Regions from separate parts of the Shewanella aegiceratis genome, predicted to be linked through region 1. Evidence: riboswitches for the same ligand, from Rfam matches in the RefSeq annotation. Region 1 holds a riboswitch; the other holds the start of a gene.
What was found. Region 1 has a riboswitch for thiamine pyrophosphate ahead of K0H80_RS08810 (TonB-dependent receptor). Riboswitches for the same ligand answer to the same signal wherever they lie in the genome.
Positions count from the first base shown of each region.

Region 1 (7,392 bases):
TGAAAGATAAGGTGAAGGGATCTCACCTCAAACAGATATTCTGGTAGGGCTTGATAAAATTGGCGCAATTAAGATGTTATTTTTAATTCTATAGTTGTTATTATATGTGTCGGTTTAATGGAATACGCTTATAACTAGCGACATGGAGTGAGCAGGATGTTCAAAGTGATAAATTGGGTAGTGGTATCGCGATCGCAACTGTTGATTGATCTGTTGGAGACGCGTTGGCCCCAGGAGTTTCTGGTTAAACTGGCTAAGGTCTCCCCCGAGAGTGTTGAAGTGACTATGAGTGAAGGGAATTACTCTTTGGTCGTTATCGATCTCGCCACCATAGATGTGCAGCGTGCCTACCAGGTACAAAAGCAGATCGAGAAGCGCCACAGCGCCCGCGTGGTATTCTTGCACTATCCGAAACAGATAGATGCAAGATTCTTAATTTCCCCCATTACCGCCGCCGTCTTTTATGGCGATGCTTCCCTTGAGCATATAGGCAAGGCCTTAGCCAATGTGCTACGCGGCCAGACGGTGATCCCACATGCTTTGTTGTCGGCTTCTGCGGATCAGGAGCAGCTCGACGGAGCCGATAACCTGACGATTCGTGAGCGAGAGGTGCTGCAGGCATTACTCTCGGGTAGCACTAACGTGGATATCGCCAATCAGTTGTTTGTCAGCGAGAGCACCATCAAGACGCATCTCTATCGTGTGTTTAGAAAGATTGGTGTCTCAAGTCGTGGACAGGCTATTGCCTGGGCACAGACTCATCTGCATGAGGTTCAGCAGTGAAATACCTGGGCCGCTTGCTCCTGTTAGCGGCCTTTTCGGCTCCTGTTTATTGTCAGGGGTCCGATGTCGATGAAGACAGCAAGCTGGCGGCGCAGAGCACGAGTGACGCACCGCCCAGGCTGGAGTCTGATCTCATCGATGGACTGATCCTCAACCGCGCGATGACCCGCGTCGGACACAGATTTTATCGTGAATTTGTCGCCGCCTATCGAGATATAGGCGGCATGACGGAGCACGGTGGACTGAGTATTGTCGAGCTGGCCACTGCGCGAAGTGGTAGCAAGATCAGCGTGTTACACAATCGCAAACCTATCTTTGTGACTGTGGTGTCACCGGCGAGCCGGCAGTTGGATAAGCTGGCGGAGCAGGTGGCCAGGCGCGTCGACAGTATATTGAAGCAAAACAAGAAACAGGCTAGCTGGGCTCAGTGGTTGGATCCCGATTTAGCGCCTGATGAATTCTAATAGGGACATTTTCAATGAATCAAGCTAAGTCTTTTCGACCGATAGCCCTGCTATTGGCGGGTGCGTTCAGCCTGAGCTCTCAGGCGACGCAGCTTATCTATACCCCAGTAAATCCCAATTTTGGTGGCAGTTATCTCAATGGCTCCTACCTGTTGGCAAATGCCTCGGCGCAGAACGATCACAAGGGTGGCTCAGGTTATACACCCCCCAGTGCCCTCGAGCGCATGGCAAGTTCCCTTGAGTCTCGTCTGATGAGCCAACTCTTTAACGATGCGGCCAATGGCGGTGAGGGCTATCTCAAGACCACGGACTTCGAGATCCAAGTGGTCAACGAAGACGGCATGCTACTGGTGCATATTACCGACCTGTTAACCGGTGAGACCACGGTGATCGAAGTTGGTGGGTTGAGCGACAGTTCGAGTGTGGGTGGCTAACGATGAAACCTTTGTTGATGGCCGCTGGCCTGTTATTTCTCTCGGCCTGTTCTAGCACAAGTGAGCTTGAACAGGTGCAAGCCTCTTCGAGCCTGATGCCCAAGGGCGAGAGCTACTATGATCTCATCAACCTGCCTGCACCCCAAGGGGTGATGCTGGCCGCCGTGTATGATTTTCGCGATCAGACAGGTCAATATAAGCCAATTCCGTCGAGTAACTTTTCTACCGCCGTGCCCCAGAGTGGCACCGCATTTCTGGCCCAGGCGTTGAATGATTCCAGATGGTTTATTCCCGTCGAGCGTGAGGGGCTACAGAATCTACTTACCGAACGTAAGATTGTCAGGGCCGGGCTTAACGGCGATGCCAACAAACTGCCTCAGCTGAACTCGGCGCAGATCCTGATGGAAGGCGGAATAGTTGCCTATGACACCAATGTCAGAACTGGTGGCGCCGGTGCCCGCTACCTGGGCATAGGCGCGGCAACTCAGTTTCGTGTCGATACAGTGACAGTCAACCTTAGGGCGGTGGATATTCGCACCGGCCGTTTACTGAGTAGTGTGACCACCACTAAGTCTATCTTGTCCAAAGAGATCACCGCAGGGGTGTTTAAATTTATCGATGCCCAGGAGCTGCTTGAGTCTGAGCTTGGCTATACCTCAAACGAGCCTGTAAGTCTGTGCGTGGCATCGGCCATCGAAAGTGCCGTAGTGCATATGATTGCCGATGGGATCTGGAAAGGTGCTTGGAATTTAGCCGATCAGCCCAGTGGTCTGCGCAGTCCAGTGTTACAAAAATATTGGTTAGAAGCCCATTCCGAGGCCAGGGTGCGAGCAAAAATCAATCAAAGCTAAGGCTGTTTTTGCTTTGTATCATACTTTGCTATGCATGTATGCATAGCGCTTAGCACTTTTGTATGATGCTGGTGGGTTCAAATTTAACATCTATGTTACTTAAGGTTAACTTTGGTTAACCTTTTATTTTTTATAGGTTTTTAATTGAGTTTAGTTTCGTGTCGCAGCCCAATAGGGTAGAATTTGTCAAGTTTTTGACTTGCTGAATAGGTACGATGAAGAAGTTAGCATGGTTAGTAGTGTTAGCGCCGCTTTATGCACATGGAATGGCGCCTTTTGGGCTGAACTGGGGTGAAGACGTCAGCCAGTATGGCGAGGTCACACGCCAGGGAGATGAGCTTCGGGTTGAAACCCATTCACTGCCTAAGTCTTTGTCTCTAGCCAGGGACTATGTGCTCTATGCCGACAAGCAACATGGGCTGTTAAAAGTCATCATGACAAGCAGAAATTATGGCTTGTATGATGATGACTATAAAGAAGATTTTAATTTTATTAAGCAATCGCTAGTCGATACCGGCTATCAAACCACAGAGTTCATTGGCAGTGAGATGAGCTCTTATAAATGTGTGTTGCAGGGAAGCTGCTACGGCAAGCGCTGGTATGGCTATACCGACGATGGCACCAATGTGTCATTGGAGCAGGTGGCCAAGACCCGTCAAGATGCCTATCTCAAGCTGACATTCAAGGCGCCTAAGTTATTGCAGATCGAAGCCGAGCGCGAGGATCTCAAGCAGCTCAAACAGCAAGATAAGATGAACAGCGATAGATTAGCATTCGATTAAATAGTCGCTAACATCGATGTGGTGAGCGCCCGTGTTCAGGGCAGTGCTGCTAATTACGCTGCCTACTCTCATTGCGCCCACTTTTCATAGTGCCCACTTGTCATAGGGCCCACTTGGTTATTCAGGTGGGCTCTTTCATTCTCTGAGCTAAAAATTCATCACTCGTTGATTGAGTTAACTCCTTTATTTATATGATGGATCACAAACAGCTTATTTGTGAGTATACTGACAGGATTAACGTCATATCGAGGATAGTGCAATGGCCGAAGAGACCATTTTCAGTAAAATTATTAGACGCGAAATTCCCGCCGATATTCTGTATCAAGATGAACTGGTCACCGCCTTTCGTGACATTCAGCCGAAGGCGCCAACCCATATTCTGATCATCCCCAATCATCTGATCCCGACGGTTAACGATGTCAAGGCATCGGACGAGAAGGCCTTGGGCCGCATGATGACGGTAGCGGCCAAGCTGGCCGATGAAGCAGGCATCGCTGAGGATGGGTATCGTCTCATCATGAACTGCAATAAGCATGGTGGTCAGGAAGTCTTCCATATCCATATGCACCTGTTAGGCGGTGATTTCCTGGGGCCGCTAGTGTCGCGTTAATCCCAGACGATTCTTGGACTGTGTAGAGTAATGAAGACAAACCCTGATTTTTTCCCGCTGACAGACTTGGCGACTCGCTTCGTCGGTCAGCTAGTGCAGTGTCGCCGACTTGGGCTCAGTGTGCTCGAAGCCAGCGAGCAGCATGTGCTGATCGAGCTGCCCTATAGCAGTGAGCTTATCGGTTATCCAGACACAGGCGTGATACATGGCGGGGTGATCACCACCCTGATGGACACCGCCTGCGGCACAGCCGTGGTCTGCAACATCTTCGATAAGTACAAGTCACTTGAGTTATCGCCGACGCTGGATCTGCGGGTAGACTACATGAAACCCGCCGAGCCCAACAAGAGCGTCTATGGCTTTGCCGAGTGTTACAAGCTCTCCTCGAGCGTGGCCTTTACCCGTGCCATCGCCTATCAGGATTCTATCGACGATCCTATCGCCCATGCGGTGGGCTCTTTCATGCGTATCAGCCCCGAGATGGTGGGCGACGCCTTCAGACAGGCCTTGATGGGAGAGGGGAAATGACTATGGTCACACCAGAAGCCAATCAGGCATTAAACGTTAAAGATATCGTTAAGAAGGCGACAGAACTCAACGATTTCGGTCACCTGTTGGCGCATGTACCTTATGCTAAGTTTATCGGCATGCAGGTGGCGCGCTTCGGTGACGAGCTGGTGTTTCAGTTGCCTAAGAAAGATGAAAATATCGGTAATCCAACCCTGCCGGCCATTCATGGCGGGGTGATCGCCGGTTTTATGGAGATGTCGGCGATCGTGCAGCTGATGGTATTTATGCAGACCACTAAGGTGCCAAAAATCGTCGATTTCTCAATCGATTACCTGAGGGCGGGCCATCACAGAGATAGCTTTGCCGAGTGTAAGATCACCCGTCAGGGACGCCGTGTGGCGAACGTAAACATCAACTGCTGGCAAACCAACCGTAAGGCCTTGATTGCCACCGCCCGCGCTCATTTTCTGATTGAATAGACATTAAGGTGTAGCGTAAGGAGAATAGTGATGAACAAAGGATTAGTGTTAGCTTGCTTGTTGCTGGGACTGAGCGCCTGTGCGCCGCATACCGGCGGCATCATGACCAGCTCCACCGGTGAGGTGCGGGTCGATAACGGCTCCTTCCACTCAGACGTGGATGTCAGCGCGGTGACCACTCAAGCCGAGGCGGGTTTCTTGAGAGCACGAGGCACCATCATCAGTAAGTCGCCAAAGGATCAGCGCCTGCAATATAAGTTCACCTGGTACGATATCAATGGCGCGACGGTAGAGGATGAGGGGGTGAGTTGGAAGTCCCTTAAGCTTCATGGCAAGCAGCAGATGCAGGTGACGGCGCTGTCCCCCAATGCCACTGCAGTGCGTTGTGAACTCTATGTGCGCGAGGCCATTTCCAATTAAAAATCGCTTTCAGGAATGAGTCGAGCGAATGATTTGATGAAAACGTCAGCAATGCTGGCGTTTTTTTATGGATCACGCGCAAATATTGCGTTAAATATGTCAACTCTTTGTATGAGTCATGTATAATCGGCCTCGCCAAGGGGTGTTAACGCCAAGCCATAGCTTAGCGATTGACTGAGATGTCCGCGGGACGAACCCTTAGAACCTGATCCGGCTAATACCGGCGTAGGAATGGGCCACATCACTAGATTTAACACAATCTGTCTGTGCATTCTTTCTCGCTTTCTTAAGTGCCGGATCTCAATATTGATTTGAGGTCCTATGTTTACATTAAAATCTTATTCACCCATCGCCCTTGCCGTCACGGCGGCGTTAACTCATACCAGCCTGATGGCGAGCGATACGCCGCCAGCCAACGACGAGATGGAAGTGATAGTCGTCACCTCCGATTTTCGCCAGTCTAGCCTAGACAAGATGCCCTCTAGCATCAGCGTCATAGATCAACAACAGATCGAAGACGAGGGCGCCCAGCACTTTGAAGACGTACTCAACGGCATCGCCAACTTCAACTGGTCTGGCGGCAGCTCACGGGCGAAATATTTCCAGATCCGCGGTGTGGGCGAGCAGGAGGAGTATCAGGGCGCACCTAACTCTTCGGTTGGCTACATCATAGACGACATCGACATGTCGGGCCTTGGGATGATCTCCAGCATGTATGATCTGCAGCAGGTCGAGGTGCTTCGCGGTCCACAGGGCACGCGTTATGGCGCCAACGCCTTAGCCGGTCTTATCTACCTTAAGAGTAACGATCCTACCTCGGTATTCGAGCATGGCGCCGAGCTGCAACTGGGTGACGATAACCTGCGCACCTATAGCGGCTTCAGCTCAGGTCCATTAAGCGATTCGGGCAAGCTCTTGTATCGCGTGTCGCTGCAGCAACATGAGCAGAACGGCTATCGCGACAACCTTTACCTGGGCCGTGACGACACCAACGGCAGAGATGAATTTACCGGTCGCATCAAGCTGCGCTGGTATGCCACTGACGATCTGGTGGCCGATCTCAGCCTGATGCACGCCGACTTTAACAACGGCTACGATGCCTGGACATTGGACAACAACGGTTTCGATACCCTCACAGATGAGCCGGGTGTCGACAAGCAGCGCACCACGGGTGGCTCGCTTAAGTTGACTTACTCAGGCGCCGACAGCTTCGAGCTGGTCTCACTAAGCTCAATGGCTCAGAGTGATACTCACCACGGCTACGACGGTGACTGGGCCAACCCTGAGTTTTGGGCGGCCCGCAGCTGCGAGGGTGAACCTTGCCAATACGACTACACCTGGAACAAGCTGGGTGACAGAACCACGCTGTCTCAGGAGTTTCGTCTGAGCTCCACCGAGGCGGGACGTATCTTCGATGGCAGCACCGATTGGTTGGTGGGCGTCTATGGTCTGAGACTCACCGAAGACAACGACACTCTCGAAGTTTATAACGGCTGGGAAGACAGACTCTTGGCCGAATATGAAGCGACTAACTTGGCAGTTTTCGCCCAGTTAGACAGCGACTTAGGCAATGGCTACGCGTTGTCAGTGGGTGCCCGTCTGGAGCGCCGCGAGAGCGACTACAGCGACTCGGATAAAGATGCCTTCGATCCCTCTGAGAACATGTGGGGCGGTCATATCGCACTGAGCAAGACACTCAGTCCAGGTCAACAGGCCTATGCCCGTATCGCCCGTGGCTATAAGGCGGGTGGCTTTAATATGTCATTGCCGACTTCCCTGAGCGATAAAAAGGAGTTCCAGGCCGAGACTCTGTACAACTATGAGCTGGGCCTCAAGTCAGAGTGGCTAGATGGCGACGCGACCACTCACTTCTCGCTGTTTTACATGGACAGACGCGATCAGCAGGTCTCTGCCTCGCAGCAAAATCCGGACGAGCCACAGAAGTTTATCCTCTACATCGAAAATGCCGGTAGCTCACACAACTATGGCGCCGAGCTGGAAGCTAACTGGTATGCCACTGATAATCTTAAGTTATACGGCACGCTTGGCTGGCTAGAGA
Region 1 is NZ_CP080416.1:1,947,184-1,954,575, forward strand. Features, by position in the region: gene K0H80_RS08765 (LuxR C-terminal-related transcriptional regulator) at 157-783, shown strand; gene K0H80_RS08770 (curli production assembly/transport protein CsgE) at 780-1,247, shown strand; gene K0H80_RS08775 (curli assembly protein CsgF) at 1,262-1,681, shown strand; gene K0H80_RS08780 (CsgG/HfaB family protein) at 1,684-2,532, shown strand; gene K0H80_RS08785 (hypothetical protein) at 2,799-3,314, shown strand; gene hinT (purine nucleoside phosphoramidase) at 3,574-3,924, shown strand; gene K0H80_RS08795 (PaaI family thioesterase) at 3,955-4,452, shown strand; gene K0H80_RS08800 (PaaI family thioesterase) at 4,449-4,913, shown strand; gene K0H80_RS08805 (YcfL family putative periplasmic lipoprotein) at 4,944-5,333, shown strand; TPP riboswitch at 5,462-5,582, shown strand; gene K0H80_RS08810 (TonB-dependent receptor) at 5,655-7,392, shown strand, end outside.

Region 2 (7,392 bases), 430 kb from region 1:
AATGGGCTCGAGCGTGAATCAGGTTAGCACGCTCGAGCAACTCCTAGCCAAAATAGATGAAGAGCAGGGCATGCGTCAGGTGATCATTCTCGATGCCACCTGGAAGGAGGCCAGAAAGATGATGCGTCAGAGCCCCTATCTGCAAGCGGCGAGAAGGTTGACGCTACAGGAGAGCGAGCCGTCACGTTATCGTCTGAGGCGAAATCAATTATCTCAAGGCTTGTGCACCATAGAGTGCATCATCAGCCTGATGCACAGCTTAGGGATGAGCCAGGAGGCACAGCAGCTCGATGAGGCGTTTGATCTCTTTATGTTAGATCACCGTCAGGTAGACGCATAGGAAGTGGCTGAGGGCGCCGGCGAGGACAAACAGATGCCAGATGGCGTGATTATAGGGAATGCGTTTACCCACATAGAAGATCACCCCGACGCTGTAAAAAATTCCGCCAGCCAAGAGGAGCTTAAACCCTAGTGGACTCATGGCTGCAAGCAGCTGCTTCATAACTATGACACACAACCAACCCATCACCAGATAGAGTACCAGGCTAAAGATCTTGAAGCGATGAATAAACAGCGTCTTGAACAGGATCCCGCCTAGGGCCAGACTCCAGATGGCGATGAGAATGGCATCGGCCTCGACACTGTCGAGCAGGATCTGCATCAGCGGCGTGTAGGTGCCGGCGATCAACAGATAGATGGCGCAGTGATCGGCTATCTTGAGTTTATGCTTTAACTTAGGTGCCGAGACGCTGTGATAGAGCGTTGAGCAGAGAAACAGGAGTATGATGCTCAAACAATAGAGTGCCAATCCGCCCAGTTGAAGATCGGTGAGCCTGTCCCATCCCTTATGCAGTGAAAACGCTAGCGCCAGAATACCTGCAATCACACCCAGGCCATGGCTGAGGGCGTTTGCCAGCTCTTCTGCGCGGCTATAGGGAGCGGCCGTAGCAGCAAAGCTGGGCTGACTATTCAGGCCGATCTCTTGGGGCTGTATGGTTTGTGGCGGCAGGGACTGTGGTGGCATTAGACTCTCTAAAACTGGTTAGACCTCGTTAATGGTGAGTCTAACAGCATGCTGGTGCAAAAGAAACAGTTAAGCGTACATGTGTACGCCTAATTCGGATTTTGTTTTGTTAGTAATTGTATTTATTGCTTTTTAAATTTCAGACTGTCCACCATCTATCCTTGGTTGAACTAAAAGCTTCTCTTCTTCTCTAAAATGCTAAGTTTTCTAAGGAAAGAATGAGTTGCTATTGCGAGTGCCCCCTAAGGATAGCCAATCTAACAGGCTCGATATCAATTTAAATTTTAACTTCAATCTTGATAATGATGTCGAGCAATTAGCCTTCATCCATCTAGCCAACGATCCATTAGCAAGAGAGCCTTTAGCGAGAGATCACGCCGACCAAGGCGCTCATGCTGAGGAGCTTTTGGTTAAGGAGCTTTCGCTTGAGGAACTTTCGCTTAAGGAGCTTGTTCCTAGCGCACCTCTTGAAGGCCCACTTTCTATCGCTCTAGCTGCAAGGATTGGCTGGAGAGAGTTGTTTATCTTCTTGGTTGTCTTGCTGGCGCACCTTGCATTGCTGGCCCTGCTGAGTTGGCAGTTTAAGGGGCCATACCTGGCTCAGGGTTCAATTAAGCAAGGCAAGAAGGCCATCAGCGCCTATATGCTGACTCAGGCAGAGTTTGATGCCATGAAGGCCAAATCTCGCCCTGCCGAGGTACCAGTAAAAGCACTTCTGACGAGCGAGCCAAAGCAAGATACGCTTAATCAAAGGGTTGAAGTGACAGAGAACAATCCGGCGCCGATTTTCACTCAGCAAAGTGCGGTGCCGATTAAGCCGAGTCCTGAGAAGGGGACGTCAGCGACTCAAGTTACTCGTTTCCAGCCTAATGTTGTCCAAACAAGTGTTGAGCCTGCCCTTGAGCCTGCAGTTGATCCCTCCGAGTCTAACATCGTCTCTAAAATCGAGGCTCCCGCTGATACTCAGAAAGAGAATGAAGCATTCTCCTTCGATGGTGCGAAAGGTCTTAATCTGGAGAGCAGCGCGGCAGCAGACTCGGGAGCGGTAAGCGCTGCAACTGGCGATTATATGGCGAGATACAGGCAGGCACAGCTGGATAAGCTAGTTGAGCACGCCGCCGACAAGGCCACCCAGAAAAAGTCGATGAGCGAGATGGATGGCAAGATGAGGGTGTTAGCCCTGCCTAAGGAGAACGAGTATGAGACGGCAATCACCTTAGACAGCAAGGTGGATCCCAATCGCATCGTCAAGATAGGGGATACCTGTTATCGCGTGGTGAGTGTGGCGACACCAATTAACCCCCACGGGGAAAACTTAGGCTTCCCCTTTAAGTGTGGTGGCGATAAGGTGAAACAGGCGATTAAAGACTCCCTTGATAAGCATCTGAGTATGATGGGAGTAGAGATTAAAGATAAAAACTAGTGTGATATATTTTCAGGCTTAAATTAACACTATGCTTTAAATTTTATATAAATGTTTGATTTTTATTTATTATGTGTGTCGATTAATTTGATGCAAGCATTCATTTGAAGGGGCTTGCCACCCTCACTCCCTTATGTCTATACTGAGCCCCTCTTGTCGGAGTGCCATTAGGCTGAGACCGTTTATTCGGGATCCGTTGAACCTGATCAGGTTAGTCCCTGCGAAGGAAACAAGCATAATATGACCTTAGTGTCCCGCCGTATTTTATCGGCTAATGGGATTAAAATCGCCGCAAATTTGGCGAGCGCAATCCCAGTGACACCCAGCATATTTTTGAATCAGACCATTCGTTAGCCTGGTTCAATGCCCTCAACGCCAAACTTCTCCAGACAAGCAACTTCATCTAACCCTATAGTGAGATTGCTTATGTCAACACGTCGCGAAATGCGAGCAGAGGCCCAGGCCTTTATCGATAACCTCAAGCCCTTACAACATCCCAATTCGCAGAAATTTTATCTCAGCGGCAGCAGGCCAGATCTCAAGGTCGCTATGCGGCAGATCTTTCAGTCAGACACCCTGATTGGCGGCACGGCTGAGGCGCCTGTCTATGAAAAGAATACCCCCATCACAGTCTATGACTGCGCCGGGCCCTATTCAGATCCCGAGGCCGATATCGATGTACGTCGTGGTCTTGTTAAGCTGCGCAGCGAGTGGATCGCTGAGCGTGGCGATACCCAGGAACTCGAGCAGGTCAGCTCAGGTTTCACTCAGCAGCGTCTAGCCGATGAGGGGCTGGATCATCTGAGGTTTGAGCAGCTGCCCAAGCCAAGACGCGCCCTTGAAGGCAAGGTGGTGACTCAGATGCACTACGCCAGACGCGGTATCATCACCCCAGAGATGGAGTATGTGGCCCTGCGTGAGAACATGGCTCGCGAGAAAGTGACCGACGAGGTGCTCAATCAGCGCGCCCCGGGTGAGAGTTTCGGTGCCATGCTAGGTGAGCCGATCACGCCTGAGTTTGTGCGTCAGGAGCTGGCGGCGGGCCGGGCAATCTTACCGCTTAACATCAACCACCCCGAGGCCGAACCTATGATCATCGGCCGAAACTTCCTGGTGAAGGTCAACGCCAACATAGGTAACTCGGCGGTCACTTCGTCTATCGAAGAGGAGGTGGAGAAGCTGGTGTGGGCCACCCGTTGGGGCGCGGATACAGTGATGGATCTCTCGACCGGTCGTTATATCCACGAGACCCGCGAGTGGATCATACGTAACTCGCCGGTGCCCATCGGGACTGTGCCAATCTATCAGGCGCTGGAGAAGGTCAATGGCGTCGCCGAAGATCTCACCTGGGAGATCTTCAGAGATACCCTGATTGAGCAGGCGGAGCAGGGGGTGGATTATTTTACCATTCACGCCGGTGTGCTCCTGCGTTATGTGCCCATGACGGCCAAGCGCCTCACAGGCATAGTCTCTCGTGGCGGTTCCATCATGGCCAAGTGGTGCCTCTCTCACCACAAGGAAAACTTCCTCTATGAGCACTTCGATGAGATCTGCCAGCTGTGCGCCGCCTACGATGTCTCCCTCTCGCTGGGGGATGGCATGCGACCAGGTTCCATCGCCGATGCCAACGATGAGGCGCAGTTTGCCGAGCTGGAAACCTTAGGCGAGCTGGTTAAGAAGGCTTGGCAGTATGACGTGCAGACCATCATCGAAGGGCCGGGTCATATTCCGATGCAGCTGATCAAGGAGAACATGGATAAGCAGCTCGAGCTGTGTGACGAGGCACCGTTTTATACCCTAGGCCCTCAGACCACCGACGTTGCTCCAGGTTATGATCACTTCACCTCAGGCATAGGGGCGGCGATGATCGCCTGGTATGGCTGCGCCATGCTCTGCTACGTGACACCCAAGGAGCATCTTGGTCTGCCAAACAAGGAAGATGTGAAGCAGGGGCTGATCGCCTATAAGATTGCCGCCCATGCCGGCGATGTGGCCAAGGGCCATCCCGGCGCGCAGATCCGCGACAACGCCTTGTCTAAGGCGAGGTTCGAGTTCCGCTGGGAAGATCAATACAACCTGGGACTGGATCCCGACACCGCCAGGGCGTATCACGACGAATCACTTCCTCAGGAGTCGGCCAAGGTAGCCCATTTCTGCTCCATGTGCGGTCCCAAGTTCTGCTCGATGAAGATCACCCAAGAGGTGCGCGAATACGCTGCGGCCCAAGCGATTGAGGTGAGGGAGGTTGAGGTTAAGCAGCTTGACGTTACTGCTAGCGCGGCAAAGGCGGAGATCCAGCAAGGAATGGCGCAGATGTCGGCGCAGTTTAAGCGAAGTGGTAGCGAGCTCTATCACAGTGGGATAAGACAAAGCCCTGCCGCTGAAAGCGCCTCTCTCGAAAATACCGCTCTTGAAAGTACTGCTCTCGAAAAAGCAGAAGAGGTGTAGCCATGTCCGCTAAAAAACCTATCGTCTGGACCATTGCCGGTTCAGACAGCGGGGGCGGTGCGGGCATTCAGGCAGATCTTGCGACCATGACGGACCTGGACTGCCATGGTTGCAGTGTGATCACCTGCGTCACCGCGCAAAACTCGGTGGCGGTTAATGGTGTCGAGCCTGTGAGTGAGGCTATCTTGCTCGCTCAGCTCGATACCTTGCTGGCAGATCTGCCGCCAAGGGCGATCAAGATAGGGCTGCTTGCCAATCAGCGTCAGATTAATCTTGTCGCCGATTGGCTGGTGACCCATATGGCGCCACTAAAAACGGATGATGGCCAGCCTATCCCGATTATTCTGGATCCCGTGATGGTGGCCTCCTGCGGTGATGCCTTGACTGGTGAATCTGCTGTTCAAGCCTCTGCCCAGCCCAAAACTAAGCTCAAAACTGAGCTCAAAACTGAGCCCAAGCACCTTGCCGGGTTGGATTTCAGTCCCTTCGCTAAGCTGCTTACCCTTGTTACACCAAACGCCAGCGAGTTTGGCAAGTTAGTGGGCGAAGAGGCGAAAACAAACAATGAGATATTAAGTCAGGCAAGCGCACTCTCAAGGCGCTTAGCCTGTAATCTGCTGATCACAGGCGGTGACAAGGGCGCGCTCTGGCATAGCGATAAGGCGGAAGATCTCTTTATCTGTAATGCGGTGGCGCATACCTCGCCGCTGCACCAGCACACTAGCTTTCGCCTGAGCGGCGAGCGGGTCGATAACCCCAATCATCACGGTAGCGGCTGCACCTTGTCATCGGCGATCGCCAGCTTTCTTGCCCAGGGTCTGGTGCTTCACGACGCTGTTCTGCTCGCTAAAACCTATGTGGGCCAAGGGATAGCGTCGGCCAAGGCCTTGGGCGCCGGTGCCGGACCACTGGCGCGTACCGGCTGGCCCTCTGACCTGGTATCGCTTCCCCGTATCACAGAGTTTGCTGGCATCACTTCGTTAAGCTCTTCAGATCGCGCTTCAGATGCCTCCTCGATACTGAGTTTTCCAAGGCTTAGCTTCCCAAGGCATAGCTTTCCAAGGCTTAAGCATCCCATTGGGGTGTATCCCGTGGTGGATAACCTGATGCTCTTGGAGCAGGTGCTGGCCGCCGGTGCAAGCACGGCGCAGCTGAGGATCAAGCTTGAGGATTATGGCCAAACAGCTAGCAATCAAGAAGAGGGCGCAGGCGCTGCCGCGTTAGAAGCGCAGATCCAAGGGGCTATCGCGCTGGGGCGCAAGTACGATGCTCAGGTGTTTATCAACGATCACTGGCAGCTGGCGTTAAAGCATGGTGCCTTCGGCATCCATCTTGGACAGGAAGATCTTTTTGAAGCGGATCTCGATAGAATCGCCGAGGCGGGTATAGCCCTAGGCGTCTCTAGCCATGGGGTGTTCGAGTTGGCGCTGGCCAGTCAGCTTAATCCTTCCTATCTGGCGCTGGGGCATATCTACCCCACACCGACGAAATCTATGCCTTCCAATCCTCAGGGGTTGAGTACGCTCGCTCGTGTGGTCGCGCTTTGGACGCCCGATTGCCCCAGAGTCGCCATAGGCGGCATAGATGCTTCGCGTTTGGAGCGGGTTAAAGCAACAGGTGTTGAGGCGGTGGCCGTGGTGCGCGCGGTGACTCAGGCGGACTCGCCGGGCGAGGCCTATACACAGCTTGCCAGGACGTGGGAGAACGCCTATGTCCCTCGATGATAAGGCATTTATTCAGTATTCACGGCAGATCATGTTGCCCGAGGTCGACGAACTGGGCCAGCAAAGGCTGATGGAAGCAAGTGTCGCCATAGTCGGCGTCGGCGGTTTGGGACAGCTCTGCGCCCAGTATCTGAGCGCGGCGGGGATCGGCCGCTTAACCCTGATCGATGATGACAAGGTGGAGCTGAGTAACCTGCCCAGGCAGCTGCTGTTTTCCTATGACGATTGCGGCCAGTATAAGGCTGAAGTCGCCAGAGATAGGCTGGTAGGAAAAGGCACAGGTGACAAAAGCCAGGTATCGGCTTTTGGTCAGGTAGCGGCCAAGGTTGTGCGTCTGGATGGCGATAACGCCGAGTCTCTGCTTTCAGGTGCTGACCTGGTGCTCGATTGCTGCGACAACTTTGCCACCCGTCAGCACGTCAATGCCGCCTGTGTGGCGCTGAGCACGCCTAACGTGGTGGCTGCCGCTGCCCACTTTGCCGGTCAGTTGATGGCGTTTGATCTGAGCAAATCCCCGGACAGCGGCTGCTATCACTGCCTGTTTCCGGCCGAACTTAGGGTGAGCGAGAGCTGCAGCACCATAGGCGTTCTTGGGCCCATGGTGGGCACCATGGCCTCGATGCAGGTGCTGCTGGCGATAAAACTATTGCTGGGATTACCGGGTCTAGGTGTACTGCATAGGTTCGACGGATTAACCGGTGAGATGCGAAAGTTCACGCTGCGACGAGATCCCAAGTGCTCGGTCTGTGCGGCAATTAAAGAATCGAATATAA
Region 2 is NZ_CP080416.1:2,377,156-2,384,547, reverse strand. Features, by position in the region: gene K0H80_RS10695 (DTW domain-containing protein) at 1-340, shown strand, start outside; gene trhA (PAQR family membrane homeostasis protein TrhA) at 314-1,024, opposite strand; gene K0H80_RS10685 (hypothetical protein) at 1,542-2,447, shown strand; TPP riboswitch at 2,595-2,693, shown strand; gene thiC (phosphomethylpyrimidine synthase ThiC) at 2,874-4,895, shown strand; gene K0H80_RS10675 (bifunctional hydroxymethylpyrimidine kinase/phosphomethylpyrimidine kinase) at 4,898-6,619, shown strand; gene K0H80_RS10670 (HesA/MoeB/ThiF family protein) at 6,606-7,392, shown strand, end outside.
Region 2: another riboswitch for thiamine pyrophosphate. It lies ahead of thiC (phosphomethylpyrimidine synthase ThiC); the one in region 1 lies ahead of K0H80_RS08810 (TonB-dependent receptor).